Regions from separate parts of the Paenibacillus sp. FSL k6-2145 genome, predicted to be linked through region 2. Evidence: a T-box and tRNA genes for the amino acid it is inferred to sense, from the RefSeq annotation. Region 2 holds a T-box; the other holds one or more tRNA genes.
What was found. A T-box is a leader RNA that pairs with one kind of tRNA and senses whether it is charged. The one in region 2 lies ahead of leuS (leucine--tRNA ligase), so its partner is inferred to be a tRNA-Leu.
Positions count from the first base shown of each region.

Region 1: it encodes a tRNA-Leu, which carries the amino acid that the T-box ahead of leuS (leucine--tRNA ligase) is inferred to sense. The anticodon was not compared.

Region 1 is NZ_CP150267.1:2,442,433-2,458,550, reverse strand. Features, by position in the region: gene iolB (5-deoxy-glucuronate isomerase) at 1-406, opposite strand, end outside; gene iolG (inositol 2-dehydrogenase) at 519-1,571, opposite strand; gene NZ043_RS10885 (CoA-acylating methylmalonate-semialdehyde dehydrogenase) at 1,640-3,115, opposite strand; gene iolC (5-dehydro-2-deoxygluconokinase) at 3,215-4,225, opposite strand; gene iolE (myo-inosose-2 dehydratase) at 4,424-5,326, opposite strand; gene iolD (3D-(3,5/4)-trihydroxycyclohexane-1,2-dione acylhydrolase (decyclizing)) at 5,480-7,345, opposite strand; tRNA gene NZ043_RS10865 (tRNA-Gly) at 7,733-7,803, opposite strand; tRNA gene NZ043_RS10860 (tRNA-Pro) at 7,814-7,887, opposite strand; tRNA gene NZ043_RS10855 (tRNA-Leu) at 7,895-7,973, opposite strand; tRNA gene NZ043_RS10850 (tRNA-Arg) at 7,991-8,067, opposite strand; tRNA gene NZ043_RS10845 (tRNA-Gly) at 8,075-8,149, opposite strand; tRNA gene NZ043_RS10840 (tRNA-Leu) at 8,160-8,240, opposite strand; tRNA gene NZ043_RS10835 (tRNA-Lys) at 8,247-8,322, opposite strand; tRNA gene NZ043_RS10830 (tRNA-Tyr) at 8,333-8,418, opposite strand; tRNA gene NZ043_RS10825 (tRNA-Thr) at 8,428-8,503, opposite strand; tRNA gene NZ043_RS10820 (tRNA-Phe) at 8,523-8,598, opposite strand; tRNA gene NZ043_RS10815 (tRNA-Asp) at 8,615-8,692, opposite strand; tRNA gene NZ043_RS10810 (tRNA-Met) at 8,719-8,792, opposite strand; tRNA gene NZ043_RS10805 (tRNA-Val) at 8,809-8,884, opposite strand; tRNA gene NZ043_RS10800 (tRNA-Glu) at 8,891-8,962, opposite strand; tRNA gene NZ043_RS10795 (tRNA-Asn) at 8,967-9,042, opposite strand; tRNA gene NZ043_RS10790 (tRNA-Ala) at 9,044-9,119, opposite strand; tRNA gene NZ043_RS10785 (tRNA-Ile) at 9,155-9,228, opposite strand; rRNA gene rrf (5S ribosomal RNA) at 9,267-9,383, opposite strand; rRNA gene NZ043_RS10775 (23S ribosomal RNA) at 9,459-12,386, opposite strand; rRNA gene NZ043_RS10770 (16S ribosomal RNA) at 12,693-14,245, opposite strand; partial or broken gene NZ043_RS10765 (GNAT family N-acetyltransferase) at 14,877-15,421, opposite strand; gene NZ043_RS10760 (response regulator) at 15,474-16,118, opposite strand, start outside.
Region 2 is NZ_CP150267.1:28,176-44,293, forward strand. Features, by position in the region: gene NZ043_RS00140 (helix-hairpin-helix domain-containing protein) at 1-611, opposite strand, end outside; gene comER (late competence protein ComER) at 797-1,642, shown strand; gene leuS (leucine--tRNA ligase) at 1,623-4,067, opposite strand; T-box leader at 4,146-4,415, opposite strand; gene NZ043_RS00155 (aminoglycoside phosphotransferase family protein) at 4,527-5,483, opposite strand; gene NZ043_RS00160 (class I SAM-dependent methyltransferase) at 5,710-6,480, opposite strand; gene NZ043_RS00165 (S1-like domain-containing RNA-binding protein) at 6,610-7,515, opposite strand; gene rsfS (ribosome silencing factor) at 7,512-7,859, opposite strand; gene yqeK (bis(5'-nucleosyl)-tetraphosphatase (symmetrical) YqeK) at 7,877-8,443, opposite strand; gene NZ043_RS00180 (nicotinate-nucleotide adenylyltransferase) at 8,427-9,017, opposite strand; gene yhbY (ribosome assembly RNA-binding protein YhbY) at 9,033-9,326, opposite strand; gene aroE (shikimate dehydrogenase) at 9,409-10,278, opposite strand; gene yqeH (ribosome biogenesis GTPase YqeH) at 10,323-11,450, opposite strand; gene NZ043_RS00200 (YqeG family HAD IIIA-type phosphatase) at 11,447-11,974, opposite strand; gene NZ043_RS00205 (transglutaminase domain-containing protein) at 12,085-14,298, opposite strand; gene NZ043_RS00210 (DUF58 domain-containing protein) at 14,295-15,479, opposite strand; gene NZ043_RS00215 (MoxR family ATPase) at 15,546-16,118, opposite strand, start outside.

The DNA.
Region 1 (16,118 bases), 2.4 Mb from region 2:
CATATCCTCTCGCCTCTACCCCTACATCTTCGGGTGCAATGAGACGAGCCGGATACGTGCCTTTACCGGGTGCAACACATATAGCGACTTCCAGTTCGGTACGTGCTGTAATCTGCACTTGATCGGAAGTTGAGACGTAAACTGAATACGGCGGAATTTTCTCGAAAACACTCATTCTTTTCCCGATATTATCCCATGTGTGCTCCCGGGTACTTACATTGGCGAAACCACTGAGAAGCACCACACAGAGTTCCTGATCACCGCTCTCACGGGTTAACGTCTCCCCTTCTGCCAACTTCGCTACCTGAAATCCAACATATTCCCACCCGGCCGACTCCGGTGTTACGTTGATAAGTGTACCGTCCCCCTCCGGGTTGACCACGGGTTTTACAATACGTTCTGACATCTTGCCATCCACTCCTTTCTGTATTCGTTCACAACAACCTGATACTTATAAAAAAACAAAAACCTGGACCATTCTTGCGCTCTATTAGAAAAAAATGACTTTAATCATCCACCTATGGCGTTGCCGTTTGCGATTCCAGTGACACCCCAGGGACTTCACTCAGCTTCACAGGTCTTCCCCGCTCCATGGACAGTTTTGCTGCCAGCGCAATTCGTTCTGCCTGTACTGCATCGTGGCCATCTACGATAACTGGTGTATCATGGATGATCGCATCGATAAAGAGAGCTGTCTCCTGCACATACGCTTCATTGTAGCGTTCTAGGAAAAAGTGTAACGGTTTGTCGCGCATGAGCCCGGCCGCTGTACTGATCTCAGCCGTATTCGGATGATCATTCGCCGCTGCGGCGCTGCCCATCGAGCCAAATACTTCAACACGCTGGTCATACCCGTATACAGCCTGACGACTGTTATCAATAACACCAATTGCTCCATTGGCAAAAGTCATCGTTACAATCGCTGTATCCACGTCACCATGTTCCGCAAAAACCGGATTGATCAGGACGTTGCCCTGAGCGTACACTTCTTCCACTTCACTCCCGGACAGATACCGTGCCATGTCAAAATCGTGGATCATCATGTCCATGAAAATCCCGCCAGACACCCGGATATACTCCGCAGGCGGTGGACTCGGGTCACGAGAAGTAATTTTGATAATATGCGGATCACCGATCGTACCATCCTGCACATGTGCACGTATCCGTCTGAAGTTGTGATCGAATCGGCGGTTAAAACCAATTTGCAGCTTCACACCAGCCTTCTGAACTGCTGCTACCGCCGCTTGGGTCTGTGCCAGATCCATGCTGACCGGCTTCTCGCAAAAGATATGTTTGCCCGCCTGAGCGGCCTGTTCAATCAGCGGCACATGTGTATCAGTTGAAGAACAGATCAGCACCGCGTCTACATTAGGCATCGAGATCAACTGGCTGCTATCCGTTGTTATCACAGGGATGCCACGGTCGGAGGCCCAAGCCTCCAATTCAGGACCTGCAAACAAGTCACTGATTCCCACAATCTCGGCATGCGGGTTGCGCAGGAGATTGTCTGCATGAATTTTGCCGATCCGTCCAGCACCAATGATGCCAATTCTCACTTTGTCCTTGCCCATTCCGTTATCCTCCCTATGTGCGTCCATATGGGCTAGGCGTTCCCTTAGCCCGAGTGATGCTCTGGTTGTTACCAGCGCGCCGTTACCATCTTCTTGCGAGTGTAGAATTCAACACCATCCGTACCATTGGCATGAAGATCACCATAGAAGGACTTCTTCCAGCCCGAAAACGGGAAAAATGCCATTGGCGCAGGTACGCCCAGGTTAATACCCAACATGCCCGCATCAATCGTTTCACGGAATTGACGCATACTCGCTCCGCTGCGGGTGAACAGACACGCCCCGTTGGCGAAGTCGGAACGGTTCGCCAGTTCAACGGCTTCCTCCAGCGTAGACACTCTTGCCACCGAGAGTACTGGAGCAAAGATCTCATCCTGCCAGATTTTCATATTGCTATCAACTTGGTCGAATACCGTTGGCCCTACAAAATAACCGGGTTCACCTATCGCCTGATCCTTACGTCCATCCCGGATCAATGCCGCGCCTTCCTGCTCTCCGGATTCAATGTAACTGAGTGTGCGTTCTTTATGTGGTCCACGGATGACAGGACCGAGGAACACGCCCTCATCCATACCGTTACCAATGGTAATGCGGTCTGCTGCTTCCACCAGCTTTTGTACCAGTTCGTCAGCCACATCGCCCACAGCCACAACAACCGAACATGCCATGCAACGTTCCCCTGCTGAGCCAAAGGCTGCACTGGTAATCTCTTTCACGGTTAAATCCAGATCGGCGTCCGGCATAACGATGGAGTGGTTTTTGGCGCCAGCCAGTGCCTGTACCCGTTTGCCATGCTTGGATGCAGTGGTGTAGACGTATTCAGCCACAGGTTGTGATCCGACAAAGGAGATCGCTTGAACATCCTTATGTTCCAGCAACCCGTTCACGACATCATGTGCACCGTGTACGATATTGAGCACGCCATCCGGAAGCCCTGCTTCCTTGAACAGCTCTGCCAGGCGGCCTGCCAGAAGCGGTGTACGCTCGGACGGCTTCAGAACAAACGTGTTACCACACGCAATAGCCAGTGGGAACATCCAGCACGGCACCATCATCGGGAAGTTGAATGGGGTAATCCCCCCAATTACGCCGATTGGGTAGCGGTACATGCCCGACTCCAGTCCTGTCGCGATGTCAGGCAGTTGTTTGCCCATCATCAGGTTCGGGGCACCTGCCGCGAATTCGACGCACTCAATACCACGCAATACCTCGCCATACGCTTCGGCGTAACTTTTACCGTTCTCCAGCGTTACCAGGCGGGCGAGCTCTTCCCAATGTTCAACCAGCAGCTGCTGGTAGCGGAACAGAATACGTGCACGGCGTGGAACCGGTGTGCTGCTCCATGATTTGAACGCTTCTCGTGCTGTCTGAACCGCCAGATCCACGTCCGCTTGTTCGGAGAGTGGCACATGTGCAATAACCTCTTCTGTAGCCGGATTCACAACCGGCTCCGTACGAGTTGCCACTGGGGTTACCCAGGCACCTCCGATCCAGTTTTGTACCATTGTCGCTGTTGCAGACGCTTCAGAAATTCCTTTTCCCATAGCCCTGTCTCCCTTCACTTATGTGTGATCCCGTATGTTCAACTTATATCATTGATGTTGATCTGTATGAGTGTGTTATTCAAAGTATTGCAACGAGCTTTAAGACACGGTGATTTCGCCCCGATTGCAACGTTCAATGTAGTCATTCACCTGTTCCACCGTTGGCATCGCATCCGAACAACTGTGGCTCGAAATGACGATACTTGCTGCGCCACTGCCATACGCCATGCTGCGCTCAATCGTCCAGCCCTGCATCAATCCATACAGGAACCCGGCCGCATAGGAGTCGCCTGCACCAAACGTTTTGACCACTTTTGCCGGATAGCTGTCCGCACGGTGAGAAAGCCCTTCGCGTGTATAAGCAATGGAGCCTTCCTTGCCGTGTTTTATTACAACAATATTCGCTGAGAAATCAAACCATTTCTGTGCAGTTACCTGATCGCTATGATCCGGATTGTGGTCGAATGTCTCCATCATGTCGAACTCTTCACGTGTACCCAGGATGATATCGCATTTCTCGGCTGCGAGGTTATAATAGACCGCTGTCTCTTCGTCCGATGTCCAAGTGTATGGGCGATAGTCCAGATCAAACACAATAACCGTGCCATGTTTTTTCGCATACGTTAGTGCCTGTAATACGGCTTCACGGGATGGGCTCTGCGCGAGGGCCGTGCCTGAGATTAGCAGCACTTTGGAGTCAGCAATCAACTGCTCTTGCACCTCTTGCGCCTGTAATAACAGATCAGCTACATTGTCCCGGTACATCAGGATACTGCAATCCGTTGGGCTTTTGATTTCGGTAAAAGCAAGCCCCGTCACCGCTCCGGTGTCATCTGTAACTACATTTGATGTGTCGATGCCGTTCTTCTCCAAATAACTCTGGATGAATCTGCCCATCTGGTCATTGGCGATCTTACCGATAAAAGCCGTCTCCATACCCAGTCTGGACATGCCAATCGTAATATTGGCCGGAGAGCCGCCAACATACTTCGTGAACGTCATCGTCTCTTCCATCGGGCGATTGATCTCATTAGCGTTCAAGTCGATGCACAAGCGGCCAATCGCGGTGAAATCCTTCTTCCTGGATACCGGAAAGGATACATAAGTCATTGCATGTGAGCCCCTTTCTGTGGCGGGATTTTCCATGTTGTATATGGATATCTAGACTAGCTACTCATTCCATCGTAAGAACTTGTAAACGGCTAGAGTAGGTCAGTTTTATTTTCCAATCGTAACATTATACTCTTGCTGGCCTTCTTCCTTTTTCACTTCATAGGTGTGCCTCTGACCGCTGCAATGCTGAACGAATCAGCTGTGTTGGTATAACGATTCCATATAGTTCAAAGATCGCTTCGCATACTCATACGGGTTATGAATCGCAGGGTCCTGTTCTCCTTCAAGCATCGCCCAGCCATCGTATCCTCGTGTGATCAGTTCTTGCAGAATTGGTGCAAAATCAATGCATCCATCTCCTGGTACGGTGAACACACCTCTACGAATACAGCCGACAAAGTCAGATTGCTCCGCGCGTGCTTCATCCAGCACATGCGGGCGGATATCTTTCAGATGGATATAAGCGATCCGATCATAATGTTTGCGCAGCAGTTCAAGTGGATCGGCTCCGCCATAGTAGGCATGACCTGTGTCATAGAGTAGATACACGAGAGAAGGGTCCGTCAACTCCATCAGTCGATCAATCTCATCCGGTTGCTCTACCACTGTGCCTCCATGATGATGGTACGTAAGCTTCAACCCATGTTCACGTGCAATAGCTCCTGCTTCGTTCAACCCTTCAGCAAGGATATGCCATTCAGATTCATTGAGTCTGAGTACTTCTTTTTCATTCGGTGTCCGTCTTGGATCAAAATGAAGTGACCCGCCTACTTCGGCCGTACTGATCACCTTACTGCCCATGGATTGCAAAAATTCCGCATGTCTGCGATAACTGTCCAGCTCTGACTGACGATACGCCGGATCGGAGAAAAGTACTGATTTCCACTGAGAGACCAGCTTGATATTCCTTTTACTCAATTCCTCACGCAAAATAGTAGGATCGGTTGGATATTTGCGTCCCATCTCTGTACCCGTCAGCCCAAGACGCTGAATGTCATCCAGAATCTGTGCACACGTTGTCGCATCACCATGCTCCTTCACATCTTCACCGACCCAATTGATCGGATGAATCCCAAGCTGGAATGGCAGCTTGCTCATTGCTCCACGTCTCCTTTGTCGTTCAACATTGTGGTTCACTTGGAATGCCGTGCTTTTAGTTTCAATATATAGATAAATACGTCCCACCGAACTTATACCGTGAGGAGTCCAATATAGCTACATTTTTTAGAAGGAATGCTCTATTAAATCGGATTAAATCGGTCTTGCTTTGGCACGGTTGGCTTGCATCGTGTGATGAGCATGAACTACCTTCTCTTCAGCAGATACCTCAGGTACACCCACATTCCACCACGACTCGTATCCACCTGCGTTGGTTCCAGGCACGACCGGAATCTCAATCAATGTACTCACCGTTTCATTCTTCGCATCTCGGAGTGCCTGTTCCAGCTGTTCTGCCGTCTCCGCTCTATAAGATTTGGCTCCCATGCTTCGGGCGTGTGCAGCAAAGTCCATTGGCATGTAATCCCCGGTCAGTCGTCCACTCTCAGATTCCCGATAACGGAACTCATTGCCGAACCCGTCACTACCATGTTCCCGCTGTAAATTATGAATGCACTGGAATCCATTGTTGTTGAATAAGAGAACGGTCATCTTCTTCTGTTCCTGCAAACTGGTCACAAACTCCGAATGCAGCATCAGATAACTGCCATCACCGACCATGGCGTACACTTCACGATCCGGCTCGGCAAGTGCTGCTCCGAACGCTCCACTTACCTCGTACCCCATACAGGAGAATCCATACTCCATGTGATACGTCTTTGGTTCAGCCGCACGCCACAGACGATGCAGGTCTCCTGGCAGACTGCCTGCCGCACACACAATAACGGAGGAAGGATCAATCGTCCGATTAACTATGCCGACTGCTGTAGTCTGTGCCAGCCCTGCTTCATGTTGAGCTGCATACAGCCGATCCACTTCTGCATTCCACTCAGCGCGGAGATCAGCGATTTCAGATGAACCATATGCACTGCGGTATTGTCTTTGCTGCAATTCCTTCTGCAAAGCCTGCAATCCTTCGCGAGCATCTGCCAGAATGGCTTCCCCGCCTAACTTGGCGGCATCCATGCCGTTCAGGTTAATGTTGATGAATGAAGCTTCCGGATGTTGAAAAGCAGAGCGGGACGCCGTCGTAAAATCGGAGAAACGAGTACCGACGCCGATAACCACATCCGCTTCTCTCGCCAGCCTGTTGGCTGCTAGAGAACCTGTAACCCCGATGGCCCCCACATTCAGTGGGTGGTCCCAAGAAACTGCGCTCTTGCCCGCCTGCGTCTCGGCGATCGGAATACCAAATGCCTCGGCGAACTCCACGAGTTGGGCGGACGCCTCAGAGTACAACACACCGCCGCCTGCAACGAGCAGCGGCTTGCTACCACGAGCAATCTGCTCCGTGGCCCGTTCAATGGCTGCCTGTACCGGAGGGCGACGGTCCAGATAATGTACTTTGCGGGCAAAGAACGATTCAGGGTAATCGTACGCTTCTGCCTGCACATCCTGCGGCAATGCGAGCGTTACTGCTCCCGTCTCTGCCGGGTCGGTAAGCACACGCATGGCCTGTGTAGCAGCAATCATCAACTGTTCAGGACGAACGATACGATCCCAGTATTTACTGACGGCTTTGAATGGATCAGTGGCTGAGATTGTATAATCACTGCTCACTTCCAACTGCTGCAGTACCGGGTCTGGTTCCCGTGTAGCAAAGTTATCTCCTGGAAGCAATAAAACCGGAATCCGGTTCACCGTTGCAGTAGCCGCTGCTGTAATCATATTCAAAGCACCAGGTCCAATGGATGTAGTGCATGCATAGATCTGTCTACGGTTCTTCTGCTTGGCATAGGCCGCTGCCGTATGCACCATACCTTGTTCGTTCTTCCCTTGCATATACGTTAGGCTTCCCGGACTGCGCTCCAGCGCTTCTCCAATGCCTGTTACGTTGCCATGTCCAAAAATACCGATGATTCCCTTCACAAACTTGGTTTCCACCCCGTCAACCGAGATATATTGCTGATCCAGGTATCGAAGCAGTGCCTGGGCCATCGTTAGTCGAATTGTATTCATGAATTGATCGCCTTCCTTTCCTTTACGGGTTAAGCGCTTAATCTACGTTAAGTTTAAGCGCCTTACCCCTAAAGGTTAAGCGCTTAATTGATATGGTATTACAGGTTAATGATTTACGCAAGCTATTTTTGTAAGCGTTTTTATAAAATGTGATGAAGAAGCTTATATCCAGGCCTTATAAGATGCGTTAGACCTGTTTCACTTGAACAGCGTCCACAATTATCAAGGACAAAAGGTGGGGAAATTTATGCAAACGTGGGATACATTCTGATACATGATAAAGAGCCATATACTCTCTGAGAGCACCACGCGGTAAATTGCCAATAAACCTGTGAACGCAAAAAAAGAAAGAGACGGTTAGTACCATCTCTTTCTTTTCAATATTTAAGCGGGTGATGGGAATCGAACCCACGCTATTAGCTTGGAAGGCTAAAGTTCTACCATTGAACTACACCCGCATAACAACAATCGGGATGACACGATTTGAACATGCGACCCCCTGGTCCCAAACCAGGTGCTCTACCAAGCTGAGCTACATCCCGTTATCTATACCGGCGAGAGGACTCGAACCTCCACGGTTTCCCACTCGATTTTGAGTCGAGCGCGTCTGCCATTCCGCCACGCCGGCAAAATATGAAGTTATAATGGCGCGCCCTGAGAGATTCGAACTCCCGGCCTTTTGATTCGTAGTCAAACGCTCTATCCAGCTGAGCTAAGGGCGCAAAATATTGGAGCGGAAGACGGGAATCGAACCCGCGACCCTCGCCTTGGCAAGGCGATGCTCTACCGCTGAGCCACTTCCGCAAATAAGGGATGCGCGTGGAGGGACTTGAACCCCCACGTCAAAGACGCTAGATCCTAAGTCTAGTGCGTCTGCCAATTCCGCCACACGCGCATATAATGGTGAGTCATGAAGGGCTCGAACCTTCGACACCCTGATTAAAAGTCAGGTGCTCTACCAACTGAGCTAATGACTCATAGAAAAACTGGTGGAGGATGATGGATTCGAACCACCGAACCCGTACGGGAGCAGATTTACAGTCTGATGCGTTTGGCCGCTTCGCTAATCCTCCAGGATTACATGGTGCCGGCGAGAGGACTTGAACCCCCAACCTACTGATTACAAGTCAGTTGCTCTACCAGTTGAGCTACACCGGCGTATTAAAGGTGTTATATATGGTGGCTCGGGACGGAATCGAACCGCCGACACGAGGATTTTCAGTCCTCTGCTCTACCGACTGAGCTACCGAGCCTTACTAAAATAAAAAATGGCGGAACCGACGGGATTCGAACCCGCGATCTCCTGCGTGACAGGCAGGCATGTTAGGCCAACTACACCACGGTTCCAGATCACTTTCTCAAGGAAAGTATAATTGCGGGGGCAGGATTTGAACCTGCGGCCTTCGGGTTATGAGCCCGACGAGCTACCGGGCTGCTCCACCCCGCGTCGTTATAAAGTTATATGGTGGAGGCTGAGGGGATCGAACCCCCGACCCTCTGCTTGTAAGGCAGATGCTCTCCCAGCTGAGCTAAGCCTCCATTTTATGACCCGTAGGGGATTCGAACCCCTGTTACCTCCGTGAAAGGGAGGTGTCTTAACCCCTTGACCAACGGGCCTTACTGGCTCCCCGAACAGGGCTCGAACCTGTGACAACTCGATTAACAGTCGAGTGCTCTACCAACTGAGCTATCAGGGAATGGTGGAGCCAAGCGGGATCGAACCGCTGACCTCCTGCTTGCAAGGCAGGCGCTCTCCCAGCTGAGCTATGGCCCCATACTCTGGTGTATTTCTTTGTTGTGGTCTTGCTATGGGCCCTGGTGGACTCGAACCACCGGCCTCACCCTTATCAGAGGTGCGCTCTAACCAACTGAGCTAAGGGCCCTTATCAATTTTCGAAAAAAAATACCCCAATGGGGTTTCGCTTGGCGGCGTCCTACTCTCCCAGGACCCTGCGGTCCAAGTACCATCGGCGCTAGAGGGCTTAACGGTCGTGTTCGGGATGGGTACGTGTGGAACCCCTCCGCCATCGCCACCAAACGCGTAGCTTACATTTCAGAGTGTTGTTCTCTGAAAACTAGATTCGAAACGAAACATGCGAATTACAACTTGCTATTGGATAAGCCCTCGACCGATTAGTACTGGTCAGCTCCATGCATTGCTGCACTTCCACCCCCAGCCTATCTACCTCGTCGTCTTCAAGGGGTCTTACATACTGGGAAATCTCATCTTGAGGGGGGCTTCACGCTTAGATGCTTTCAGCGTTTATCCCGTCCGTACATAGCTACCCAGCGGTGCTCCTGGCGGAACAACTGGTACACCAGCGGTACGTCCATCCCGGTCCTCTCGTACTAAGGACAGCTCCTCTCAAATTTCCTACGCCCACGACAGATAGGGACCGAACTGTCTCACGACGTTCTGAACCCAGCTCGCGTACCGCTTTAATGGGCGAACAGCCCAACCCTTGGGACCTACTTCAGCCCCAGGATGCGATGAGCCGACATCGAGGTGCCAAACCTCCCCGTCGATGTGGACTCTTGGGGGAGATAAGCCTGTTATCCCCAGGGTAGCTTTTATCCGTTGAGCGATGGCCCTTCCATGCGGTACCACCGGATCACTAAGCCCGACTTTCGTCCCTGCTCGACTTGTAGGTCTCGCAGTCAAGCTCCCTTATGCCTTTGCACTCTTCGAATGATTTCCAACCATTCTGAGGGAACCTTTGGGCGCCTCCGTTACTCTTTAGGAGGCGACCGCCCCAGTCAAACTGCCCACCTGACACTGTCCCCGCACCGGATTACGGTACCAGGTTAGAACCTAGATACGATCAGGGTGGTATCCCAACGTTGCCTCCATGGAAGCTTGCGCTCCCACTTCAAAGGCTCCCACCTATCCTGTACAGATCGTACCCAAATTCAATATCAAGCTGCAGTAAAGCTCCATGGGGTCTTTCCGTCTTGTCGCGGGTAACCTGCATCTTCACAGGTATTAAAATTTCACCGGATCTCTCGTTGAGACAGCGCCCAAGTCGTTACGCCATTCGTGCGGGTCAGAATTTACCTGACAAGGAATTTCGCTACCTTAGGACCGTTATAGTTACGGCCGCCGTTTACTGGGGCTTCGGTTCACAGCTTCGGGATTACTCCCTAACCACTCCCCTTAACCTTCCAGCACCGGGCAGGCGTCAGCCCGTATACTTCGCCTTACGGCTTCGCACAGACCTGTGTTTTTGCTAAACAGTCGCTTGGGCCTTTTCACTGCGGCCCCCTCGTGCTATTCACACTACCGGGGCACCCCTTCTCCCGAAGTTACGGGGTCATTTTGCCGAGTTCCTTAACGAGAGTTCTTCCGCGCGCCTTAGAATACTCTTCTCGCCTACCTGTGTCGGTTTGCGGTACGGGCACCTTCACCTGGCTAGAGGCTTTTCTTGGCAGTGTGAGATCATGACCTTCGCTACTATAATTTTCGCTCCCCATCACAGCTCAGCCTTACAATGTGCGGATTTGCCTACACATCAGCCTTACTGCTTAGACGGACATCCATCAGTCCGCGTCACTACCCTACTGCGTCCCCCCATTGCTCATAACGGCTTACGGTGGTACAGGAATTTCGACCTGTTGTCCTTCGACTACGCCTTTCGGCCTCGCCTTAGGTCCCGACTTACCCTGAGCGGACGAGCCTTCCTCAGGAACCCTTAGGCTTTCGGCGGATCAGATTCTCACTGATCTTTTCGTTACTCATACCGGCATTCTCACTTGTATAATGTCCAGCGCTCCTTACGGTACACCTTCAACCCTTATACAACGCTCCCCTACCCCTGATGCAAAGCATCAAGCCATAGCTTCGGTGGTGTGTTTAGCCCCGTTACATTTTCGGCGCAGAGTCACTCGACCAGTGAGCTATTACGCACTCTTTCAATGGTGGCTGCTTCTAAGCCAACATCCTGGTTGTCTGTGCAACTCCACATCCTTTCCCACTTAACACACACTTGGGGACCTTAGCTGATGGTCTGGGCTGTTTCCCTTTTGACAATGGATCTTAGCACTCACTGTCTGACTCCCGGAAGTAAGTCTATGGCATTCGGAGTTTGACTGAGCTTGGTAACCCTTGCGGGCCCCGCACCCAATCAGTGCTCTACCTCCACGACTCTGTTTTCCGAGGCTAGCCCTAAAGCTATTTCGGGGAGAACCAGCTATCTCCGAGTTCGATTGGAATTTCTCCGCTACCCCCACCTCATCCCCGCATTTTTCAACATGCGTGGGTTCGGGCCTCCAGTGCGTGTTACCGCACCTTCACCCTGGACAGGGGTAGATCACCCGGTTTCGGGTCTACGTCCACGTACTAAGTCGCCCTATTCAGACTCGCTTTCGCTGCGGCTCCGGCTCTTCACCTTAACCTTGCACGGGAACGTAACTCGCCGGTTCATTCTACAAAAGGCACGCCATCACCCCTAAAACGGGCTCTGACTTTTTGTAAGCACACGGTTTCAGGTTCTATTTCACTCCCCTTCCGGGGTGCTTTTCACCTTTCCCTCACGGTACTGCTTCACTATCGGTCGCTAGGAAGTATTTAGCCTTGGCAGATGGTCCTGCCGGATTCATACGGGGTTTCACGTGCCCCGCACTACTCGGGATCCGTCTCGGAGGGAACAGACTTTCAACTACAGGGCTTTTACCTTCTTTGGCGGGCCTTTCCAGACCTCTTCGCTTAACCGGTTCCTTTGTAACTCCATGTGAGACGTCCCACAACCCCAAAGAGCAAGCTCTCTGGTTTGGGCTTCTCCGCGTTCGCTCGCCGCTACTGACGGAATCACTATTGTTTTCTCTTCCTCAGGGTACTTAGATGTTTCAGTTCCCCTGGTATGCCTCTACACAACCTATGTATTCAGTTGTGAGTAACTGGAAATTACCCCAGCTGGGTTTCCCCATTCGGACACCCCCGGATCAAAGCTTGCTTACAGCTCCCCGAGGCAGTTTCGTTGTTCGCCACGTCCTTCATCGGCTCCTAGCGCCTAGGCATCCTCCGTGTGCTCTTAGTAGCTTAACCATATCGCTCGTGTTCGAGCTGTCACTCCGCTTGGTTTGCTTACGCAAATCCAAAAGTCGTTCCATTTCGATCACTCGCTCATGCAATCTACCTTATAAAAACACTTCACTTGTTTACACAAGATCAGCTTAAAGGAATGTTCTAATTCGCGTTTGTTTCGTTTCGATATCTAGTTTTCAAAGAACAAGCTCCATGCAAAAGCAAGCTGTTTGAGAGTTTGAGCTCTCAAAACTGAGCAACGAGTGAGTATTTTGTAGCTTAGCTACATATTTGAATGTTTCCGTTGCAGGAAACGATTCTCCATAGAAAGGAGGTGATCCAGCCGCACCTTCCGATACGGCTACCTTGTTACGACTTCACCCCAATCATCTATCCCACCTTCGGCGGCTGGCTCCTTGCGGTTACCCCACCGACTTCGGGTGTTATAAACTCTCGTGGTGTGACGGGCGGTGTGTACAAGACCCGGGAACGTATTCACCGCGGCATGCTGATCCGCGATTACTAGCAATTCCGACTTCATGCAGGCGAGTTGCAGCCTGCAATCCGAACTGAGACCGGCTTTGTTGGGATTGGCTCCATCTCGCGATTTCGCAGCCCGTTGTACCGGCCATTGTAGTACGTGTGTAGCCCAGGTCATAAGGGGCATGATGATTTGACGTCATCCCCACCTTCCTCCGGTTTGTCACCGGCAGTCTATCTAGAGTGCCCACCCGAAGTGCTGGCAACTAAATATAAGGGTTGCGCTCGTTGCGGGACTTAACCCAACATCTCACGACACGAGCTGACGACAACCATGCACCACCTGTCTCCTCTGTCCCGAAGGAAAGGTACATCTCTGTACCGGTCAGAGGGATGTCAAGACCTGGTAAGGTTCTTCGCGTTGCTTCGAATTAAACCACATACTCCACTGCTTGTGCGGGTCCCCGTCAATTCCTTTGAGTTTCAGTCTTGCGACCGTACTCCCCAGGCGGAGTGCTTAATGTGTTAACTTCGGCACCAAGGGTATCGAAACCCCTAACACCTAGCACTCATCGTTTACGGCGTGGACTACCAGGGTATCTAATCCTGTTTGCTCCCCACGCTTTCGCGCCTCAGCGTCAGTTACAGCCCAGAGAGTCGCCTTCGCCACTGGTGTTCCTCCACATATCTACGCATTTCACCGCTACACGTGGAATTCCACTCTCCTCTTCTGCACTCAAGTCACCCAGTTTCCAGTGCGATCCGGGGTTGAGCCCCGGGATTAAACACCAGACTTAAATGACCGCCTGCGCGCGCTTTACGCCCAATAATTCCGGACAACGCTTGCCCCCTACGTATTACCGCGGCTGCTGGCACGTAGTTAGCCGGGGCTTTCTTCTCAGGTACCGTCACCTTGAGAGCAGTTACTCTCCCAAGCGTTCTTCCCTGGCAACAGAGCTTTACGATCCGAAAACCTTCATCACTCACGCGGCATTGCTCCGTCAGGCTTTCGCCCATTGCGGAAGATTCCCTACTGCTGCCTCCCGTAGGAGTCTGGGCCGTGTCTCAGTCCCAGTGTGGCCGATCACCCTCTCAGGTCGGCTACGCATCGTCGCCTTGGTGAGCCGTTACCCCACCAACTAGCTAATGCGCCGCAGGCCCATCCCCAAGTGACAGATTGCTCCGTCTTTCCAGTTTCCTTCAGGCGAAGGAAACAACTATTCGGTATTAGCTACCGTTTCCGGTAGTTGTCCCAAACTTGAGGGCAGGTTGCCTACGTGTTACTCACCCGTCCGCCGCTAACCATCAGAGAAGCAAGCTTCTCTTCAAGTCCGCTCGACTTGCATGTATTAGGCATGCCGCCAGCGTTCGTCCTGAGCCAGGATCAAACTCTCCAATAAAGTATTGAAAAGAGCGATAAGCTCATTTTGAATCTGACGAGATTAAAAATCTCATTTGTGCTCCAGCCGATCCAAGCCAAGGCTTGTTTCAAACTTTCGCGTTCATTCTGCAAGCAGAATGTTTACTCACTCGTTGTTCAGTTTTCAAAGATCAAACTTGTTTTGTTACCGAGCATTGTTCTCCTCAGCAACTTTTATATCATAACACTTCCGATCCAACTTAGCAAGCTCTTTTTTTAAGTTTCTTTCGAAGCTTATTTGTTTTGCCTGCGGCACTTTGTTTCTCGTGTTTTTTTGGCCGGAAATAGAATATATCATATACACAATACAATTACTACTTGTAAAATATCCCATCAGCAAACTAACTATATATTTGATTCAATCTCTTCATAATCTCTTTTTCCAATGGCAATATCCTCTTACTATATCCTATATACACTCACCAGTCTAACCTGTCTCAATATAGGTTGTGAACAGACCTATTCAACATCATTACATTCGTTCTATAAAATAAGAAACATAATACCTCTACTCGATAACGCTGCTATCTATTCTGTCGGTATCAAATCTAATAAATGAACTCCATAGCCTGTGGGCTTTATATAGATTGTGCTTTTCACTTTTTATACTATTAGTCTTTGAACCTGCCCATCACTATCGTGTCATGATACTGTCCATCCGCGTGTCGCCGATCCTTTTTCAAAATGCCTTCGATCTCGAAGCCACTCTTTTGATATAACTCGATTGCCTTTTCATTGGATGCCAGCACGTTCAACGTCATCTTCTCTACACCAGTCTGGTTTGCCCATTCTATCGACTGTACTAACAAGTTCTTGCCAATCCCATATCCCCAGAACTCTCTGGTTACACACACGCCGAACTCAACTTTATGGCAAAAGCGCTTCAACTCTCTGCCTTCACATCGGGAGTACCCCACAATCTCTCCCGCCACTACAGCAACAAGGAACAGATTCCGTGATTTCTCAGTGTCCGAATGGATGATCCGCCTAAACCCGGCTGCGTCGATATACGCCTCGCCCTCTTCACGATCCATGTTCTCGGTTTCCCCGTCCATTTGTACACGAATTGAAGACAGGGCCTCAGCATTTTTTCCTCTGCCGATCTAATGGAGTAAGATAAGCCTTTAATGTTATATTCCTGCTGATTGATAATCAAAAGAACCATTCCGCCTCTTCCACTTTATTTAGAATCCTGTACCTGTATGACTCTACCCCACCTCAGACGGACTCTTGCCCGTAAGCATTTTGAACACCTGGCTAAAATACGTTGCATTACGGAACCCCGTCATCTCGCTCACCTCATATACCATGTAATGTCCCGACTGCAACAGTTCCAACGCCCTCTGAATCCGGTACCCGTTCAAATAACTCACGAAATTCTCACCGGTCACCCTTTTGAACAGTTGACTCAAATACTTCGGATGTACAAATAATCCCTTGGCTATCGCTTCAAAACTAATCTCTTCGGCGTAATGAAGCTCCACATACTGTTTCACCTGCTCGATAAGTTTATTGCTTTTCTTCTCGCCCATCTCCTTGCGGATCTGTTCCAGCCAGTTGCAGATAATACGATCCATCCAGCTTACCAGATCATGCAAAGCATATTTCGATTGAATTTCACGCAAAAAATCACTCATTGCCAGCGGCGGCGTTAACATAGGATGAAGTCGGTTCCAGCTATGCATCAACGTGTCGAACAGACTGACGGCCACAACCTGTACATCCTGTATCCCAACACATTTCCCCTCTTTCAGCAAAAGGCAAATATGATGCCATACCTCTTCCGCCAGGTCAGGTCGAATATCCGCCCAAGCCTCGTTCCATTGACGAAGCAATAATGAATAATCGGTCAC
Region 2 (16,118 bases):
ATCTTCTCCAGCATCTTCATGCCGATTCCTTTGACCTTTGTCAGATCACTGACTTTTGCAAAAGGACCATGTGCATTCCGATAGTCCACAATGGCCTGAGCTTTCTTCTCCCCGATTCCGGGAAGCTCTGTAAGCTTGGAGACAGGTGCGGTATTCACATCAATCTTGCCATTGTCGCCAGCTTCCTCACGAACTACAGGTGGATTACTGTTCGAGCCCGTCTCGGAGGTAACCGAAGGATTCGAATTCGTACCCTGCACAACCGGTTCAGTCAAAGTAGCAGTAGCCGATGGAATATCGTTCGTCTGACTTGTAGTTTGAACTACTGAATCACCTTCAACTGCAACGCTCGCAAGCTCTTTAGACTCTCCTGCCTTTGCCTCATTTCCAGTCTGCAGCCCACTTACATCCGTTCCAAAAGATGTTCCTGTATTGCCCTGAACCGAAGTAGCCGACTGAACAGCAGGGAGTTCCTGCTCTATCGTCGGCTTCTCGGTGCCGAGCTGCAAGGGTTCCCAGCCACTAGGTGGTTGTTCACTTTTGCCCGACCATAATATGAGTATACTTCCAACCACCGCAGCAGCAATGGTCATTCCTTTATTCCATCTCATTCTTCCACACCTCTCCCTGAATTCAAAATCATTCATTTCGAACACGGGCGGTGCTTCCGAACCGTTGAACTTTCCTGATGAAACAAGTTGTGCATTTTTCATGTCATGTGAAACAGGTCCACACGCATAGAATAGAGGGAATGAACTGCGCCAGTACCGTAAAGCATGAAAGGAGGCCTGAAACAATGAAGGTTGGATTTATCGGAACCGGCAGCATGGGCAGCCTGCTAATCTATGCCCTGATCCAATCGGGTGCACTTGAGCCCCGGCAGATCGCCGCCAGCAATCGAACCCCGTCCAAAGTACGTCAGTTATCCCTCCGTTACCCCGGTCTGCATGAATCCCAGAGCAATCGGGAAACGGTGATCCGAAGTAACATCATCTTCCTGTGCGTGAAGCCGCTTGAATTCAAACATGTTATTGACGACATCCTGCCTGTCGTGAATCCCAATCATATAATTGTCTCGATCACCAGTCCCGTGCAGCTGCGACATCTGGAATCTTCACTTCCTTGCAAAGTCTCCAAGGTAATTCCCAGCGTCACACACCAAGTCGGCAGTGGAGCATCCCTCTGCATACATGGCGAACGAATGACCAGTGAAGACCGCGCTGTGTTGGAAAGTATGCTCAGTCATATAGGCAGGCCGTACCAAGTGGATGAAGCCTGTACACGAATTACATCCGACTTCTCCAGTTGCGGACCTGCATTCATATCGTTCTTTTTGGAACAGTGGATCGAAAGTGCGGTGAAGCTGACAGGTATCAAAAGGGCAGATGCCTGCGCTCTGGCTGGCGAAATGCTCCTGGGCACAGGCAAGCTGCTCACCGAAGGAGGATACACCCCTCAAGAGCTTCAGGCTCGTGTCGCTGTACCTGGCGGTATTACCGCTCAGGCACTTGCACTGCTGAAGGTAAGTCTCGACGGTGTTTTCGACAGCCTGATCCACACGACACATGACAAATATGATGAAGATTTGTTAAAGCTGGATGAACTATTCCGAGCCGGTGAGATTAACCGGCAACAATATTAACGAGTTTGCCTGGAACGGCAATGACCTTGCGAATGGTCTTGCCTTCCAGCGCCTGCTTAACAGGTACCAGCTCCATCGTAAAGTCCTGCATACCCTGTGCATCCAGATCCTTTGCGATCGTAGCACGAGTTACGATTTTACCGTTTACCTGAACAACGATTTCTACTTCCGCATCCACTGTCATGGACTCATCATATTTAGGCCAAGCCACGTAAGAGATTCCACCTTCATGACCCAAACGGCTCCACAGTTCCTCTGCCATATGCGGTGCCAGTGGTGACAACAGTTGCACAAAGTTTTCCATCGCTTCGCGAGGCAGTGTATCGGCTTTGTATGCATCGTTGATGAAAATCATCAGCTGGCTGATGGATGTATTGAAGCGCAGGTGTTCCAGATCTTCCGTAACTTTTTTGATCGTTTTATGAGCAGTCCGCTTGAACTCATCCGTTCCACCGTCCACCGTAATCTTGTCATTGATGGCTCCTGTGTCTTCGTTAATGAAGAGACGCCATACACGTGACAGGAAGCGGTGCATGCCTTCAACCCCGTTTGCATTCCACGGTTTTGTCGCTTCCAATGGTCCCATGAACATCTCGTACAGACGCAATGTATCTGCACCGAATTCATTCACGATTTCATCCGGGTTAATGACATTACCACGGGATTTACTCATTTTCTCATTATTGGTACCCAGGATCATACCTTGGTTAACCAGTTTGTGGAAAGGTTCTTTGGTCTCCACAACACCCAGATCATACAGCACTTTGTGCCAGAAACGAGCGTACAGCAAGTGAAGTACCGCGTGCTCTGCTCCGCCAATGTACAGATCAACTGGCAGCCATTGCTGCTGTTTCTCCTTGGAGATCAGTTCCTTGTCATTGTGCGGATCGATAAAGCGCAGGTAATACCAGCAGCTACCTGCCCATTGTGGCATGGTGTTGGTCTCACGACGTGCCTTCATTCCCGTTTCCGGATCTACCGTATTCACCCACTCCGTAACATTCGCCAGTGGTGATTCTCCAGTACCCGAAGGTTTGATCTGGTCGATATCAGGCAGCAGCAGTGGAAGTTGATCCTCCGGTACGGTCTTCATCGTTCCGTCTTCCAGATGCAGAATCGGGATTGGCTCACCCCAGTAACGCTGACGGCTGAACAGCCAATCACGCAGACGATAGGTTACTTTCCCTTGTCCTTTACCGTTCTCTTCCAGCCAAGCAATCATCTTGGCAACCGCTTCTTCATTGTTCAGTCCGTTCAGGAAATCGGAATTCACATGCGCGCCATCACCCGAATATGCCTCTTGTGTAACGTCGCCACCTTGAATAACCTCGATGATATCCAGACCGAACTGCTTCGCAAATTCCCAGTCACGTGCATCATGACCCGGAACAGCCATAACCGCGCCTGTACCGTAACCTGCAAGAACGTAATCAGCAATCCAGATCGGCAGTTTTGCACCATTAACGGGATTGATTGCATAAGCGCCAGTGAAAACACCTGTTTTGTCTTTGGCCAAATCTGTACGTTCCAGATCACTCTTACGAGAAGCCTGCTCCTGATAAGCCTGAATAGCTTCACGTTGGTCATCGGTTGTAATTGCTTCTACCAATTCATGTTCCGGAGCAAGTACTGCAAAGCTCGCACCAAACAATGTGTCCGCACGGGTAGTGAACACCTTAATGACTTCCTCGCGACCTTCAATGGCAAATACAACTTCTGCACCTGTCGATTTACCAATCCAGTTACGTTGCATATCCTTGATGCTTTCAGACCAATCCAGCTCTTCCAGGTCTTCCAACAGACGCTCTGCATACTCGGTAATTCTCAGGACCCACTGACGCATCGGTTTGCGTACAACCGGATGTCCACCACGTTCACTCTTGCCATCAATAACCTCTTCATTAGCAAGTACCGTTCCAAGGGCTTCACACCAGTTAACTGCAACTTCATCCACATAAGCGAGGCCCTTATTGTACAGCTGGATAAAGATCCATTGTGTCCATTTATAATATTCAGGGTCCGTTGTGCTGATCTCACGATCCCAGTCATAGGAGAAACCAAGCGATTTGATCTGGCGACGGAAATTGTCAATATTACGGAATGTAATATCTCGTGGATGTTCACCTGTATCCAGTGCATGCTGCTCAGCAGGCAGGCCGAAAGCATCCCAACCCATTGGGTGCAATACGTTGTAACCGCGCATACGTTTGTAACGGGAAACGATATCCGTTGCCGTATATCCTTCCGGGTGACCTACGTGCAGACCTGAACCGGATGGATAAGGGAACATATCCAGTGCATAAAATTTCGGTTTAGCAGGGTCCTCACCCGTTTTAAACGTTTTATTTGCATCCCAGTATTGCTGCCAACTTTTTTCCATGACTTGTGGCTGATAGCCGTGTTTTGGCTGGTTATTCTCACTCATCTATTGTTCCTCCTTCAGGTTATTCGCTTTAGCTTTAATTGCAACAAAAAAACCTCAGCATCCCGTAGCGTTTGCAGCGCTAGGGACGAGAGGTTGAATTCCCGTGGTACCACCCTAGTTAGCGGACGAACGTGCTTCGTCATCCACTCCCTTTGGACCTGTAACGGCGGTTAACCGATGCGGATTTCCATTCCTGAACCCAAGCTTTATACAAGCAGGTTAAACAGAATGGTGTAATCACCGCATTTCTCCAAGGCGAGTTCGCAAATCACTGTCAACCGGCTTGCACCAACCGCCGGCTCTCTGTTATGTACAGGAATTACTACTGATCCTTATCATCGAAATATGTATACAATATCGGGACCATTATATAAAAAAGCAAGACCAAAGTCAATATTACACGTTATAATCGCCATCTTGAAGTCTACGGTTTGTACCCTTCATAACGCTAGTTGCTGTTCAGGATAACCGAAAACGCTCAATGCCTTCCTCCAGATTATGAATGGTCCAATTCACATGTTCCTGATTATCATATTGGCGATAAGCGCACTCTATGCGCAGCACCAGATCAAAGTACAAGTCATATAGACTTCTTCTTTTCAGCTCACTTTCAGTTGTAATCGCATGCCCATACCCTTTCACAAAACCGGGAGTATAGTTAAAATGACTGAAATAATGCTCCATCAAAGGATCTGCCCACAGTGAACGTTCAAAATCAATAATCGCTGTGATACGACCTTTGTCTACTAGAACATTGCCGTCCCACAGATCCCAACTGACAAGCACAGGTTCTTTGACATCGTCCAGCACATTTGATTTTTGTTCAATCAAACCTCTCAATTCAGGGTAATCGATCGAAAATGTAATCCCGGCTTCTTCCCCGTCGGTAAGAATGTCCTCCATCAAATTCATAAATGCTTCTTTCCATGTGGAATATCGCTGTTTTTGCTCCGAGAAATATCCAAACTTCTCACCCTTGATTTCATTAATTCGACGATTGTACCGACCCAGCTGGTGTTCAATGGCTTCCTGCTCTTCCGCAGAATATTGATCCTTAACCTGATTATAGGGTGTTCCAGACATATACTCCATGATAAAATAACGCGCTGAAGCCATAGTTAACGAATCATCATAAGCCAGCACTTGGGGCACGGGAACATCCTGTAGCTCCGTGATGAGGCGTAGTGCCTCAACTTCGGCAATCATGAGATCCTGTTCACAGCGCATCAGATTTGTCGAAGCCGACGGTGCAATTTTGAGTACCACCCGCTGTGCGTCACTTAGGGTAATGAGATATGCATGATTGGCCCAGCCATCCACCATTTCCTTGTAGTCCTGTATACTTGCAGAGAAATGCTGCTTTATTATGGCATTCAACTGTTCTGACGAAAGTCTTGTTTTATATGTACTTTCCACTTCTACACCTCACATTGACATTTGATTTATTTCCTCAGAAAACGCTTTCTATCCGACTATTATCGCCTCCTTTACTTTAACTGGCAATACTTTTTGTCACGTCGATATATCTTTTCTTGCATTCCTTTACCCTATTTAAGAATATTGCTATTCATTCTCCATGGTAAATCAAACAAAAAAACTGCCCTTATGCAACATACATAAGGACAGTTCTCATTATTCGCTCTTACTTCACAGCCACGTAGAACAAGCGCTGTGCGCTGTCTCCGGCCTCTTTCCATTCAAAATCCGCATATACCTTCACGTCTCTAAAGCCTGCTTTGGACAACTCCAGCTTCATCCAGTCCGGATTATATGCACGCTGTACATGAACTTCTTCAAAGCGCTGGTACATATCCTTGCTACCATCATCCACACGCGAAAAAATACTGAGATGATGCTCAATCTCACAGCGATCCTGATCCAGATCACAAGTCCAAATATACGACACGGAGCGCTCATCCAGTACAAAAGGCTGCTCTTCATCATAACGAATAAGGGTATTGGGATGATGCACATCAAACAGGAACGTTCCACCAGGCTTCAGCATCTCGTATGTCCGCTGGAATGTTCGAATGACATCTTCTTGTTCAAGCAGATAATTGACGCAATCACAGAAAGATATCACCGAATCCACAGGTTCCGGAACTCGCCATTCCCGCATATCCTGCTGCACCCAACGGACACTGCCCTCACGGTACAAGCGATGACCCTGAGGCGTAGCCTCCATCTTGCTGCGTGCAACCGACAGCATATCTGATGAGAGGTCAATGCCTGTCACTTCGAAACCGGAGTTCACGAGCGGGATTGTAATGGAGCCCGTTCCACAGCCAAGTTCAGCGACACTTTTGGGCATTCCATGCTTTTCCCATGCTGTTCTTGCAAACCTTATCCAGTCTGGATAAGGCATATCTTCCATTAATTCATCATACACATAGGCAAATTTCCGGTAAGACATGTCAGGCACCGCACTTTCAATTTCATTTTCCAATCCTGCTAACAAAAGCAAAGACAGGGGCATCCGGTGTTTACCCAGCCTATCCCTGCCTTATGCGAGTTCCATATTACAACTATTTAATCAAAAGAATTACTTGTTTTCACTTTGATCCGCAGGAGCAGATTCGGACAGATACGTCCAGCTTTCCTTTTGGACCACCAATCCGTCCTTCATCAATTTGCCCAAGGCACGCTTGAAAGCGGACTTACTGATGCCAAAGCGCTGCTTGATGATATCCGGCGGAGTTGCATCAGAGTAAGGCATGCCGCCCATAGGACGCTCTTTCATAAAGGCGAGCAGCTTGTCTGCATCTTCGTTACGTCCAACTTGTTTGAGTTGAGTCATGGCCAGATTCACACGTCCGTCTTCACGTACCAGTGTCACCCGACATTTAACTTTCTCACCAAGACGCAGCATATGACTACGTTCAGATGAATGAATCATACCAATCGCGCCAAAGCCCAGTACACCGCCCTCTACAAGTACAAAAGTACCCATCTGCAGCGGCTTGTATACCGTCGCTTCAACCCACTCGTTTAACCATGAAGTTGGCGCATGGAAAGACAATGGTGAAAGCTCACGTTCCCCGGCCAATTTGGCACGCAGACGTCCCTGCTTGTCATGTTCCATGATTACAAAGACTTCATCCCCCACTTGAGGACGCAGTTCTTCCAGCTCAGGCAATTCACGAATAGGAAGCAGCAATTGCCGTCCAAGTCCCATTTCCAGGAAACAGCCCAGTCGTGGGTGAACATCAGCCACAACCAGTCGTGCCATTTCGCCAAGCATGAGATAAGGCTTTTTCATCGTTACGGCCAGACGATCTTCCGTATCAAAGAATACAAAGACCTCAAGCGTCTCACCAATCTTAATATCACGCGTTAACTCGGTATAGTGAAGCAGTACATCTTCCGATCCTGTCGTCAAAAAGAAGCCAAACGGAGACACTTCACGTGACACCGGCAAAGAGACGACTGTTCCAGCAATCAAACTCATACAGTTTCCACCACTTTGGCATCAGACCATAGTCGTTCAATGTTGTAGTATTCACGCTCGTCACGGTGGAAGATATGAACAACAACATCGCCCATGTCCATCAGTACCCAACGTGCGGAATCCATACCTTCGATACCTTTGATCGTCGCTCCGGCTGCATGAGCCTGTTTGCGAATCTCAGTGGCAATGGCTTGTACCTGTGTATCGGAATTCCCGTGACAAATAACAAAATAATCTGCCACCAGAGAAACATTAATCAGATCCAACGCTACAATATTGGATGCCTTTTTGTCGTCAGCGGCAGCAACCGCCATATTCATAAGTTCTTTCGATGATACTGTCATGAACCAACCTCCATAATCTATAATTGAGCAATCAAGTCATTGCGCGACAACACGGTTAAAGGATAAATCACACGGCGCTGCGAGATCAGCAAGCTGATCGTCGAGTCGAATCCGGCAATTAATCCTTCCTCCAGACTATGTTCAGCCTGTTCGCGAATGTGATCCACTCCCGGGAAATCTCGCCCCGGTTCAATATAATCGGCAAGACATACCACCTTGTCCAGCAGGCTCATGCCCACCCGACCCGAGGTATGCCACCGGATGGCATTAATCACTTCGGAATCCTCTACACCGTAATCACGCTTGGCTACAAAAGCACCGACTTCCGAATGCCAGAGCTGCTTGTCATGCTGCAGAAGTTCCTGGTTTAATCCGTTATCGCGGATGACCGCTTCCATCTCCGCTACGGGCCAGTACTTCGCCACATCATGCAATATCGCTGCCAGATCCGCTTTTACAGGATCAGCACCGTATTTTTCAGCCAACATCACTGCCGACTCCATCACGCCAAGTGTATGCTTCCAGCGTTTTTCCGGCATTTGCCCGGATACGGCTTGTATTAGTTTCTCACGGCTTAGTCCCATATAAACCGCTCCTTACAATGTATTGGTGCACCTCATCAGGAATCATGAAGCGTACCGAATGACCTTTGGCAAGACGTCTGCGTACGGCTGTTGATGAAATATCCACCAAGGGCATCTCGGCCAGCAAGACCCGATCCTGTAACTCGTCTGGTAGATCATCCAGATGTAACTGGAAACCCGGCCTACCAACCCCGATAAAGGTTAGGCGTTCGGCAAGTTCTTCAATCTGCTCCCATTTGGGAAGATAGTTCACCATATCCGCCCCGATAATGAAATAAAATTCATGTTCAGGATGGCGCCGCCACAGTTCCTTCATCGTATCAATTGTATAAGACACTCCGCCCAATTCCATCTCAATACCCAGCACCTCATATTGCTGCACACCCTTCACAGCCGCTTCCGTCATATCGAGACGTTGTTGTCCCGAAGCTCCGGCTCCGCGTTTGTGAGGTGGAACATGGGAAGGCATGAACCAGATCTCATCCAGTGCATGCGAGTCCCTTGCCGCTTCAGCTGCCAGGAGGTGTCCCATGTGGATCGGATCAAACGTACCACCCATGATGCCGATCTTCACCTGCGTCACGCTCCCTTATCTAGGTAGTTCGATTTGTTTGTTATCGCGAGATTCTTTGTACAGGATGATTGTGTTACCGATGAGTTGTACAAGCTCACTTCCCGTTTCACGGGCAACTTCTTCTGCCATCTCTTTTCTGTCCTCGTCATTGTTGTTCAATACTTGCACTTTCATCAATTCGCGCTTCTCAATCGCATCTTCGATGTGACGGAACAGGTGCTCATTGGTTCCACCTTTACCAATCTGAAATACAGGGGTCAGGTGATGTGCCTGTGACCGCAAAAAGCGCTTTTGTTTACCGTTTAACATGAATACTCCATACTCCTTATGTTGAGCAGGCCCTGATCGACAACGCAAAAACTGTCCGGACCTGACCATTCAATTATTATTTTCACACTTCAAAACTGTTTAGTACTGCTCGTCTCATCGTCACCACAGGAGCCGGAATGCCAAGCCAATGTTCAAAGGCCACTGCGCCCTGGTATACAAACATCCCCAGACCACCGTGAACCGTACATCCGCGCATCCGTGACTCCCGAAGCAGACGGGTCTCCAGCGGATTGTAGATCAGATCACTCACCGCTGCTCCTTCACGGATCAGTGCAGGATCAACCGGTACGTCATCAACATGTGGGTGCATTCCGGCAGCCGTTGTGTTAATCACGATATCAGCCGTAGCCAGTACCGTTGCAGCGTCTTCCATACCACTGCCCGAGATTTCTCCCAAGCCATGGCCTCGTAAATCAGAAGCAAGTGCAATAGCCCTGTCCGCTGTACGGTTCAGAATGTGGATGCGTTCAGGCTTCTCCAATGCAAGTGCGTATATAACGCCTCTCGCCGCTCCTCCTGCTCCCAGGACAGCAATACGTTTGCCCGCAAGCTCCGGCACAGCCTCTTCCTTCAGCGATCGGACATAACCAATACCATCCGTATTGTACCCTGTCAGTGTTCCACCTTCATTAACGATGGTATTCACCGCACCAATCAGGCGAGCACTTTCATCGATCACATCCAGATACTGCATCACCTGCTCTTTGTGCGGGATGGTGACATTAACACCACGATAGCCCAGTGCCACAATTCCCCGAACTGCCGCCTCCAGTTGATCCGGATGAACATGCAGTGGCATATACATTCCATTCACTTCTGCAGCCTGCAGAGCCGCATTCTGCATTGCCGGAGACTTGGAGTGAGCAATCGGATCACCCATAACACCGAGCAACACGGGAAGTGAAGAGTTGAATTTGTTCTGCTCAGACATAAGTCCGCCTCCGATCCATCTGATGTACAGATTCTGAGAATTTACTAGATCAAGGATGGGCGGATCTGTACACGAATGCCTTTTGGAGCATGAACAGCAACCAGCGCTCCAATATCGCCATTAACCTTAATCCAGCCCAGACCCGAGATGAATACATCCGATTGACTGCCGCGTTTGATGCGGAATTCATGTCTGGTCCATTCAGCCATCTCTGCTGCATCCTCACGGGTTGGCGGAGACAACAATTCTCCCAGATGGTCGCGGTACAGATCATCTGCACGCTCCAGCTTTGTCCGGTGAATATCAAGCGCAGTGCTGATAAAACAAGTGAACGACTGGCGATCACCTTCCACAAAGTCAAATCGAGCCATGCCGCCGAAGAACAGCGTCTGACCGGAATTCAGCTGATACACAGCCGGTTTAAGCGGTTTTTCCGGCATGATGGCAGCGAGATCCTTACGTGAAACAATCTCGCTGAAACGCCATGGATACACGATTCCAGGCGTATCAATAATATATTTTCCATCATCCAGCGGAATGTTCACCATATCCAGCGTTGTTCCCGGATAACGGGATGTGGTCAGTTCCTGCTCCAGATCGCTGTAATCACGGATCAGACGGTTAATCAGTGTGGATTTACCCACATTGGTACCGCCAACCACGTACACGTCACGATCTTCGCGATACGTACCTACAAGCTCAAGCAGTCGGTCGAAGCCCTGATTTTGCTTTGCACTGCACAAGACGACATCCACGGTACGCAAACCCTGTTCTTTGGCTTGCTTCTGTACCCAGTTGCGAACCTTGTTCCAGTTGGTTACTTTCGGAAGCAAGTCCGTTTTGTTCACAGCAAGCAATACCGGATTGTTGCCTACAAAACGTTGCAGACCGGAGATAATGCTGCCATCAAAGTCAAACAAATCAACGATATGGATGACAAGTGCATCCTTATCCCCGATTTTGCTAAGCAGCGCCAGGAATTCGTCCTGATCCACCGTAACGGATGATGACTCATTGTAGTTTTTGATGCGGAAACAGCGCTGGCATATAACCGGTTCACGATCCAGTGCCTTCTCGGGGATAAACCCTGGTAATTCCGAATTTTCTGTTTGCAGATGCACGCCGCATCCGCTGCACCTTACGGCAAGATTGCCGTTATGCGGTTCTGTCATTTCTTCTTTTCCTCCTCAAGCCATAAGCCTTTCCTGCGTAAACTCGTTAGAGCAATCCGTTCCACGCGTCGATTGAAGCGGGTCATAAAACCTTCGTCCCCAATGGAGATTGGCAGTACCAGAACGGTATATAACCCCATTCGGTTCCCTCCATAAACGTCCGTAAGCATCTGATCGCCTACTACAATCGTGTTTTCAGGAGATAACTCCATCATTTTCATTGCTCTACGAAACGGTACATTCGATGGTTTGCGTGCACTATGCACAAACTGGATATCCAGCGGGGTCGCAAACAGGGATACACGATTCAAATTGTTATTGGACACAATCATCAGCTTGAAACCTGCCTCTTTCACACGTGCAAACCATTCAATCAGTTCGGGCGTAGCGTCAGGGGCTTTGGCTCCAACGAGTGTGTTATCCAGATCAGTTATAATTCCACGGTAGCCTTGAGCGTACAGCTCTTCCAGATTAATGTCAAAAACCGTGTCTACACGCAGCTTGGGCATTAACATTTTAAACAAAGAAGTCACCTCAGTTTCATACGACACACTATATCACAAATCCGTCTTTCCTGAAAATGCATACAGCGCCTGATGGCATAGGAAAAAAGGAAAAACGGGACGGGCAACAACTATGCTCGTTCCGCTTTCAGTTCCTTCCGCAGCTTCAAGGCGGTCTGATAGACGCCCTTCCAGTCGTCGGCAGTTACGGACGCCGGACTGTAACGAGTCTGTTCAAACTTCGTGAGAAGCTCATGCAATGTCGCTTCTGCAGCAGGTTTTGCCTGGCTCCAGCGGGCTACCGATTCACGAAGTGTCTCGTCTCCGCTCCGGGTTAACCCTTTGCGTTTCACATACTGAATCCAACGCTCGGTCTCTGCCACTACCTTCTGTTCAGGGGTGAGCGGTCCACCTGTCCGTAGACGAAGCAGGAAGAATCGCATGGAGAAACGATTACGCCAGAACATATATGCTACCCACAATACAATAATGGCTCCTGCAGCCCAGATAACAAAAGTCGGGATGGCAGACGATGTCTGCTCAGGTGCAGGGGTCTGCTCTTCCTCTTGTACCGGCTCCTCTTCTGGCTCTTCTTCAGGCTCATCTACAGGCTGTACATCAGGCTGTTCCGTCAGCAGCGGCATATCAAAGCCCGGCGTTGCTTCAACAGGAATCCATCCATACTCACCAAAGTAAACCTCTGCCCAGGAGTGTGCATCTGCATTGGTAACGGTGTAGGTCGTCTCAATCTCCGCGCCAGGTTGACGTGGAGCCTGCATGTCCGAATTCAGGGACAATTGTCCAGGCGCATAACCTTTAACCCATCTTGCAGGAATGCCCTCCGAGCGCGCCATCATCACCAGCGCAGTGGAGAAGTAATCACAGTAGCCTTCCATAATATCGAACAGGAAACCTTCCACAAAGTCGCTGCTTACTTTTCGAGATAAATCCGGATTGTTTGTGTATTCAAAATTAGTTTGTAAATAGTTTTGCAGTAATGCCACTTTTTCATACGGAGTATTCGCAGATGCTGTTATCTCGGCTGCCAGATCCGATACCCGGTCAGGGAAACGGGAAGGTAACTGCAAGTACATATCGTCTGCCGGATTACTGTTATACAGATCTTCAAATGACTTCGTACGAAGCTCATCTTCCACAATCACAGGGGCTTCCGATACGATAGTATATGTCTTGGGATACTGTGGTTGCTGACGGTCTGTCACCACATGCAGTTCAGCCTGTTCGGCATTCCACAACATCCGTTCCGTTCGGTCTTCACCATTAATCGAGCTAACTTCCGAGATCGAATAAGCACCAAAGAGAATCGGATAGACATTGTCATTCAGCATCGTTACGTTCTGAGTCACTTGTTTGGTATTCACATTACCGGATTCTTGGTTCTCCAGAGGCTGTCCAGCTTCAACATTCTCTGTTGCACCCCGTCCACGGTCATCCCAGCCTGTGCCTGTATACTCTGCACGTGTCTCACCGCGCCAGTAACTGCGCTCATTGGTCGTGACAGACATGACAGGGGTATAGTCGAAGTTAAACCCTCCACCAAGCTGATTGTCTTCCCTGCTGTATCCCGATTCGGTAGCCGCGGGAATATCAAGGTTTCCGTTACCTGCCTGACTTGTGGAAGTTCCGGTATAGTTACGCCATGCCGTATAGGGGTCCGTCAAGGTGGGTGGAATCTCCGGCATATTGACGCTGGCTACAATAATTAAAGAAAAGATAATGGCAATATTGGCCAGGACTTTATAAGGATACCGGATAATTCGTTTCCAACCTTGTGGATACTGTAGCTGATAGTTACGGAAATGCTGACATACGAGCCATCCCATTCCCGCAAACATCACCCACGCGATTTCAATCCAGAGTGGAATCTGGGTGAAAGAATCGAGAATCCCCATCGAAATGATGTTAACACCCAGAAAAACAAGAATACGACGTGTTGTGGTCACGAGTCGAAGCGCAGCTTCAAGCATCACCCATGCACACAGGGAGAACCAGATGTACGGCGTCATGTGTAATATGAATTGCTCCGCTCGGTCCGTTAAAGAGCCATAAGGGATGTACACGGTGTAATCAATCAGCGTTTTATGCAAAATGTAACCAACAACGACCGCCTTGATGATCGCCCGATACATTGTTTTAAAGGGCAGAATGACCTCCAGCACACTGACTGCTGCAAGTGTCCATAACACCAGAGAAGTGGTCTCCGTGTACCACGATTCCTGCGTAAATGAAATCCACTGCATTCCAATCAGGAAAATCCAGAGCAATGACGCTGCATGATACCAGGATCGTTTGCCCGCAATACTTTCATTTCCTTTTGTACTCATACAGAACCTCCCCCCATCACCGTTGGAAGCTCCTGCAAGTGAGAAACAGTGAATGACCTCGTGCCTCTTCCACGCAACATGGCATTCCACTCGGCACTTCGGCGGGATTCACTGGTATCGATCAGAATATGACATGGAGTCATGCCCCGCGTATCGGCCCAGCGCAACAGTTCCATTATTTTTTCATCCTTCTGGGGAGAAATCACGACAAAGTAAGCTCCCTGAGGCAGTTGACGTGCGATTCTTTCCACGCCGGGCAACAGATGGGTATCCTGACCGTTATATTGAATATCCACCAGATGATGCATCATCTTCTGTCGTTCCATCAGACTTTCACTGGGGGCCATGAAGGATGTCTGGTCTGACAATGTCAATAACCCCATCCCCATTCGTTCCCTGACACCATACTCCAGCAGAGAGGCAGCCGTGGAAACGGCAATTTCAAATGCATCCCCATGTTCATAACTTGATGCCAGCGCATCCAGAACCAGAATGGTTTTGGGCACAGACTCATGTTCAAACTCCTTGGACTTCCAGTTCCCTGTCTTTGCCGTTGCATTCCAGTGAATGCGGGAAAGTCGATCTCCGTATACGTAGTCACGTACACCATTGATCTGAGTGGTCTCTCTCCGTGAGCGGGTTAACGCCGTCTGAGGACCGGATAACCGTGATTTGCGGTCGTAGAGCTGCCAATATGGAATAAATACCGTTCTTGGCAGTACGCGAAACTCACCTTTGGCCTTAAACTTTCCCCGATGTTCAATCAGTCCAAATATGTCCTCGCTGGCACATTCCGTTTCTGAAAAAACATACTTCCCCCGCTCAAGTGGCGGTGTCTGAAAAGACAACTCGCCATTACCTCTCATATTGGGAATCAAACTTTCCTTGAACGACCACGATTCTCCGTTATGCCGATGCAGCATTTCACGCACAACAACATAGGGAAGCGGGAGGAATCCCGGAATAGTCAAACTCAGCTGTACTTGAACCTGGTCACCCGCATGCAGCAATTCTTCGTGGTCTGGACCAGAAGATAACCTACGAACTCCTTGAGCACGTCTTACCCCGCTAAATCCAGCAATGGCAAGGTACACACAGAGCAGGGTCACCATCGACAGCAGCATAAGGGATGTCTTCCCGCCCTGAAACAAAACATAAGCCAGACAGCACATCCACACCATTGCGATGCTCCATACGCGTGGGTGGCGTAACCCTCTATTGACTGTTCTCAAAAGCGGCTTCATGAACTATTGCCCCATGGAGACGGGCACGCGTACTTGCTGGAGTACGGCATTCAAAACGGCCTCGGAACTCATACTGTCCAGTCTCGATTCGGGACGAAGCACAATACGATGAGAGATCACATAAGGGGCCATCGTTTTCACATCATCCGGAAGCACATAATCACGTTCCTGTAAGAAAGCAAAGGCTTTTACGGCCATCATGAACGATATGGCTGCCCGTGGGCTGGCACCCAGCAATACAGATGGGTGGGAGCGGGTTTGGCGAACAACATCAAGCAGATAGTCCATAACCGGATCACCGATAAAGACCTCTTTAATCTCCTGCTGGATTGCCGAGATCTGGTCCATATGAGTCACGGATTCAAGGCGATCTACAGGCTGACCGAGCTGATGCTGTTTCAATAGAATTTTCTCAATTTCCTTATCGGGATAACCTAGACTTATTTTCAACATAAACCGGTCGAGTTGTGCTTCCGGCAACGTATACGTACCTTCAAAATCAATCGGATTCTGAGTTGCACAGAGCATGAATGGATGTGGCAGATCATACGTATCGCCATCAACGGTTACGCTGCG